Linked DNA regions of Nitratireductor mangrovi. The protein of the gene in region 1 interacts with the protein of each later gene in a pairwise test. Links are inferred from orthologs where the notes say so. Each region holds a gene or a part of one and is shown on either strand. Other genes may lie near its edges.

Evidence for each region.
Region 2: the proteins of rpe (region 1) and eno interact in binary tests that used the Escherichia coli proteins (3 or more experiments, as listed by UniProt). The link is inferred for Nitratireductor mangrovi from one-to-one orthologs.

The regions. Positions count from the first base shown.
Region 1 is NZ_CP042301.2:3,885,295-3,888,599, forward strand. The notes cover bases 133-3,120. They hold rpe (ribulose-phosphate 3-epimerase), read right to left. Parts: upstream 1,976-3,120; coding sequence 1,289-1,975; downstream 133-1,288. Other genes in these bases: FQ775_RS19085 (HAD-IA family hydrolase), read right to left, coding at 133-705; FQ775_RS19090 (thioredoxin family protein), read right to left, coding at 702-1,259; FQ775_RS19100 (caspase family protein), read left to right, coding at 2,172-3,120. Outside these bases: more of FQ775_RS19085, read right to left, coding at 1-132; more of FQ775_RS19100, read left to right, coding at 3,121-3,305. UniProt on the Escherichia coli protein: Catalyzes the reversible epimerization of D-ribulose 5-phosphate to D-xylulose 5-phosphate.
Region 2 is NZ_CP042301.2:1,438,460-1,441,582, forward strand. The notes cover bases 15-2,820. They hold eno (phosphopyruvate hydratase), read left to right. Parts: upstream 15-683; coding sequence 684-1,958; downstream 1,959-2,820. Other genes in these bases: FQ775_RS07060 (isopenicillin N synthase family dioxygenase), read left to right, coding at 15-554; FQ775_RS07070 (FtsB family cell division protein), read left to right, coding at 2,035-2,361; pdhA (pyruvate dehydrogenase (acetyl-transferring) E1 component subunit alpha), read left to right, coding at 2,544-2,820. Also shown: more of FQ775_RS07060, read left to right, coding at 1-14; more of pdhA, read left to right, coding at 2,821-3,123. UniProt on the Escherichia coli protein: Catalyzes the reversible conversion of 2-phosphoglycerate (2-PG) into phosphoenolpyruvate (PEP). It is essential for the degradation of carbohydrates via glycolysis.

The DNA.
Region 1 (3,305 bases):
GGCAATCGCGTTGGTTACGTCGCGTGGTGCCAATAACGCTTCCGCAAGCGCTGTCAGATTGTCGATGACGATGTCCGCTCCGAGCGTATCGGGATCGGCTTCGGCATAGCCGCCGCGCACCAGCACTGATCGCACGCAGGCGTTGCGCGCTGCCTCGACATCAATGGCGCTGTCGCCGACCATGACCGCATTCTCGGGATCAACCGACAACTGCGCGAGCGCGGCGAGCAGCATGTCCGGCGCCGGCTTTCTGGCAAGATCGGCGCGCCCGCCGACAATCACGCCGAACCGGGCGGCAAGGCCGAAATGGTCCATGATGGCGCCCGTCGCGTCCTGCGGCTTGTTGGTGACGAGACCGAGCAGCAAGCCGGCTTCCCGCAGCGACTCCACCGCATCGACCGCGCCCGGCATCAGCACCGTGCGCTCGGTCAAACAGCCTTGATAGGCGTCCATCATCTCCGCGACCGCCTCGTCGAGCGTCTGCCCCTCCAGGGGCTTGCCTGAAGCGGCAAAGGCTCGCTCGACTAGCTTGGCAATGCCGTTGCCTACCATGCCGCGCACCGCGCCGACCGGCAGCGGTGCTTCGCGATGCCCGGCCAGCACCGCGTTGACGGCTGCAGCCAGGTCCGCCACCGAATCGACCAGCGTGCCGTCGAGGTCGAAAAGCACCGCGCGCACCGGCAACCCTATTGCGGTCCGGCTCAAGCGGCGTCCTTCCACTTGATCGAGCAGCCGATCGAGGCGATCTGGTCTTTCGGACCCTCGCCACTGCGCGAGACCTGGAGCATGGCCTCGTAAAGGTCACGCCTGAGATCGGCGGGGCCCTCCTCGCGCCGCGAGGCGTCGAGGCGGCCGCGATACTGGAGCTTCAGGTCGGCATTGAACCCATAAAAATCCGGCGTGCAGGCAGCGCCATAGGCACGGGCGATACGCTGGTCCTCGTCGTAGAGATAGGGGAAAGGGAAGCGATGCCGCTCGGCGAACAGCTTCATGTTGTCGAAGGAATCCTCGGGATAGGCGACGGCGTCGTTCGCGCTGATGGCAACGAAACCGACGCCGTGCTCCTGCAAGTCGTTGGCGTCGCGAACGATGCGCGAGATCACCGCCTTCACGTAAGGGCAGTGGTTGCAGATGAACGCGACGACCAGACCGCCGGGCCCGCAAAGATCGGAGATCTGATGCTGGTTGCCGTCCGTGCCGGGCAGGATGGCGTCGACCGCCGGCCAGCCGAATTCGCAGACAGGGGGTGTGGCGGCCATTTCTTACCTCCGTTCTTGGGATGCGCCCATCACGCGGCCTCGGCGCGCGCCGCGTCCGCCGCGGCCCGGATCGCCCCGATATTCCGGCGGTAGGCTGCTTCCGAACCGCCCTTGAACACCGCCGAGCCGGCGACCAGAACATTGGCGCCCGCGGCGGCAACCAGCGGGGCGGTCTCCGGCGTGATGCCGCCGTCGATCTCGATGTCGATCGGACGCGCCCCGATCATCGCCTTGACGCGGCGTGTCTTCTCCACGATCGCGGGGATGAAGGCCTGGCCGCCGAAACCCGGATTGACCGTCATCAGGAGGATGAGGTCGAGCCGGTCGAGGACATATTCGATGACGCTTTCCGGCGTGGAAGGGTTGAGCGATACGCCAGCCTTCTTGCCGAGCGTGCGGATAGCCTGCAGCGAGCGGTCGAGATGCGGCCCGGCCTCGGCATGCACGGTGATGGTGTCGCAGCCGGCGTCGGCGAACGCGGCCAGATAGGGATCCGCCGGCGCGATCATCAGGTGGCAGTCGAAGATCTTGTCCGTCCGATCCCGGATCGCCTTGATCACCGATGGGCCGAAGGTGATGTTGGGCACGAAGTGGCCGTCCATGACGTCGAGGTGGATCCAGTCGGCGCCGGCCGCGGCGACGGCTTCCACTTCCTCGCCGAGGCGCGAGAAGTCGGAAGCGAGCACCGATGGCGCAATAATGGTTCCAATCGTCATCGCCGAGCGTCTCTTGCCTTTTGCAACACCAACGGCTTGCCGCCCTCCCTGCGCATTGTCAACCGCCGCCGCCACGCGGGTGATGGTGGGCTCTTGCCTTCGATCACGCCGCGCGCCTTAAATGGCGCTCCAAAAAACGGCCCCATTGTTGGGGAACCCATATGACGCTGGGGCAAACTGGGCTTGGGAGTGAATGATGACGTTCACGAAATTCGTTCGGCGTGCAGCCGGGCTGGTCGGCGGTACCGCGCTTGCGGTTGTCCTCGCCGCGGGCGGCACCGCGCTTGCGCGCACCAACTACGCAATGGTGGTGGGCGTTACCGCCTATCCCAACCTTTCCAAGAGCAACTGGCTCATCGGGCCGCGCAACGACGCCATCTTCGTGCGCGACTTCCTGACCACCCAGTCGCACGTGCCGTTCGATGAGGCCAACGTGCTCTTGCTCGCCGATGATGTCGAGGGCGCGCGCGAGCCGACGCTGGCGCATATCCTGTCGTCGCTCGACGAACTCGCCGCCAAGGTCGAGCGCGACGACTTCGTCTATCTTCAGTTTTCGGGGCATGGCTTCCAGCAGACGGCTGCCGACCCTTCGACCGAGACCGACGGGCTCGACGAAATCTTCCTGCCCAAGGACACTGGTCGCTGGGTCGACCGCAGCAAGGGCATGCCCAATGCACTCGTCGACGACGACATCGGCAAGGCGCTGGAAAAGATCCGCGGCAAGGGCGCTTTCGTCTGGGTGGTCTTCGACGCCTGCCATTCGGGCACTGCGACCCGCGCCGCACCGGGTGACGACGTTGTCGAACGCAAGATCGGCCCGGAGGCGGTCGGCATGCCGAGCGAGGTGCTCTACGAGGGCGCCGCGACGCGCGATCTGTCGGGCGGTACGCCGATGAAGCCGGACGCCCCTGTGGAGTTCGGCGATACCGGCTCCGGCACTGGCGAGAAGGGTGGAATGGTCGCCTTCTTCGCTGCGCAGACCAATGAGACGACGCCGGAGATGCCGCTGCCGCTCGGCGCCAAGGATGCGACCAAATACGGCCTTTTCACGCACACGATCTTCTCGCAGATCGGCGCCAATCCGAATGTCAGCTACCGGCAGCTCGCTCAGGGCATTCTGCAGCATTATGTGAGCATCAACCGCAAGGACACCACGCCCCTGTTCGAAGGCGATCTCGACGCGCCGGTGTTCGGAACGGAGATCGATGACGTGGTGCCGCAATGGCCGATCACGGTCAGCGATACCGGCGTGACCCTGCCCGCCGGCGCAGTGCATGGCGTGACCCCCGGTGCCCGCCTGGCTATCCTCGAGACGCCCGGCGCGACCGAT
Region 2 (3,123 bases), 2.4 Mb from region 1 along the record:
ACTATGCCGAGATGGAGGATCTGGCTGCACGCATCATGCGTGTGTTCGCCACCGCGCTGAAGCTGCCGGAGGATTATTTCGAGGCGGCGATCAGCCGGCCGATCAGCGCGTTGAGAGCGCTGAACTATCCCGAGCAGGCAATCGCGCCAAAGCCCGGCCAGTTGCGGGCGGGCGCGCATACCGATTATGGCAGCCTGACGATCCTGTTGCCACAGGCCGGCTCCGGCGGGCTGGAAATCCGCGATCCCAGCGGCGAATGGCGTCCGGTGCCGCCGGTGCCCGGTGCTTTCATCATCAATATCGGCGACCTTATGGCGCTGTGGACGAACGACCGCTGGGTCTCAACCTTGCATCGCGTGGTGAACCCGCCGCCTGGTCCTTCGGGTTCGACGCGACGCCAGTCCTTTGCGTTTTTCCACCAGCCCAACTGGGACCAGGAGATCGCCTGCATCCCGTCCTGCCTCGAACCGGGCGCGGAACCCAGATACGAGCCAGTGCTTTCGGGTCCCTATCTGATGTCGAAGTTCCGGTCGACCGTGGCGCCAGCGGCCTGACGACGCCTGCGGCGCATTGCGTTTTCGACCGCTTCCGCTAAGAGAGGCGCGACTTTCCGATCGGAGCATGCGGGGCCGGATCGGGCCCGCCAGCCGCGCTCCACTCATCGACCGAGCGAGGGATCATCCATGACCGCCATCATCGACATCATCGGCCGCGAAATCCTGGACAGCCGCGGCAATCCGACCGTCGAGGTCGATGTGGTGCTGGAAGACGGCTCGATGGGGCGCGCCGCAGTGCCTTCCGGTGCATCGACGGGCGCGCATGAGGCGGTCGAACTGCGCGATGGCGGCAAGCGCTATCTCGGCAAGGGTGTCGAGCAGGCGGTCGACGCCGTCAATGGGGAGATTTTCGAGGCGCTGAGCGGCATGGAAGCGGAAAACCAGCTGCATCTCGACCAGATCATGATCGATCTCGACGGCACACCCAACAAGGGCCGGCTCGGCGCCAACGCCATCCTCGGTGTGTCCCTGGCGGTGGCCAAGGCGGCGGCCGAGGCTTCCGGCCTGCCGCTTTACCGTTATGTCGGCGGTGCCGGCGCGCATGTGCTTCCCGTCCCGATGATGAACATCGTCAATGGTGGCGCCCATGCCGACAACCCCATCGACTTCCAGGAATTCATGATCATGCCGGTGGGCGCGGACAGTTTTCGCGAGGCGCTGCGCTGGGGCGCGGAAATCTTCCACACGCTCAAGAAAGGCCTCAAGGAGGCCGGCCACAATACCAATGTCGGCGACGAAGGCGGGTTCGCGCCGAACATCAAGAGCGCCCAGGCTGCACTCGACTTCGTCATGAACTCGATCGAGAAGGCCGGCTACAAGCCGGGCGAGGATGTGGCGATCGCGCTCGACTGCGCGGCGACCGAGTTCTTCAAGGACGGCGACTATATCTACGAGGGGGAGAAGAAGACCCGCAATCCGAAGGCGCAGGCCAAATATCTCGCCAAGCTGGTCGCCGACTATCCGATCATCTCGATCGAGGACGGCATGGCCGAGGACGACTGGGAAGGCTGGAAGCAGCTGACCGATCTTGCCGGTGACAAGTGCCAGCTGGTCGGCGACGATCTCTTCGTCACCAACTCGGCGCGGCTGCGCGACGGCATCAAGATGGGCGTGGCCAATTCGATCCTAGTCAAGGTCAACCAGATCGGCACGCTTTCCGAGACGCTCGACGCAGTCGAGACAGCGCACAAGGCGCGCTACACGGCGGTGATGTCGCATCGTTCCGGCGAGACCGAGGACGCCACCATTGCCGACCTCGCGGTGGCGACCAATTGCGGGCAGATCAAGACCGGCTCGCTGGCGCGCTCCGACCGGCTGGCAAAATACAACCAGCTGCTGCGCATCGAGGAGGAACTCGGCCGGCAAGCGCGCTACGCCGGGCGCTCCATCCTGCGCGGCTGAGCGGCATTCGCGCATACCCGTAACCGGACGTTAAGCACGTCGCGGGCAAGGTGGCCGGGAAAGGAATCTCCCGGCAATGTGGACGCGTCAGTACAAGAAGCGCAACGGCGGCAAGTTCATCGTCCCGGTGCTGGCGGCGCTGTTCCTGACCTATTTCGGCTTCCATGCCTTCCACGGCGAGTTCGGCATCTACTCGAAATACCGCCTCGAGACACGCACGGTCGAGATGCTCGCCCGGCTCGAGGACAAGCGCGCCGAACGCCTTGAACTGGAGCGGCGCGTGCAGTTGCTGCACAACGGCACGCTGGAACGGGACATGCTCGACGAGCAGGCGCGGCGGGCGCTAAATCTGTCGGCGCCGGACGAACTCACCATCATGCGCCCGTTCGACGTCAACAATTAACTCATATCAAGTTAATTCAGCATAAGCCGAACAATAAGAACGGTTTAGCCGCATGCCAGCCATGCGTTTTTCCGCATGGCTGAAACCGCCAGCCCATGCTAGCCTTCCTGGAACAACTGGGAGGAGGCCAGTCTGTCATCCTCCCGCCTTGTCCGCAAAGAGACGCATACAGGGAGTGATGCATGAGCGCGGCGCCGAAACGCACCAAACGCCCGTCCGCCAAGACCAAGGCCGAAGCCGAGATCGCCGCGGTCGCCGCGATCAAGACCCCCAAGCCTGCCAATCTCACCAAGGAAGAAGAGCTTGCCGCCTATCGCGGCATGCTGCTGATCCGCCGTTTCGAGGAAAAGGCCGGCCAGCTCTACGGCATGGGTTTCATCGGCGGCTTCTGCCACCTCTATATCGGTCAGGAGGCTGTCGTCACCGGGCTCAAGATGGCCATGGAGGACGGCGACCAGATGATCACGGCCTACCGAGATCACGGCCACATGCTTGCCATGGACATGTCGCCGCGCGGGGTGATGGCCGAACTCACCGGCCGCCGCGGGGGCTACTCCAAGGGCAAGGGCGGCTCCATGCACATGTTCTCCAAGGAAAAGAATTTTTACGGCGGTCACGGCATCGTCGGTGCCCAGGTGTCGCTCGGCACCGGGCTCGCCTTTGCCAACCAGTATCGCGAGAACAAGTTTGTCTCGCTCACCTTCTTCGGGGACGGCGCCGCCAATCAGGGGCAGGTCTACGAGAGCTTCAACATGGCCTCGC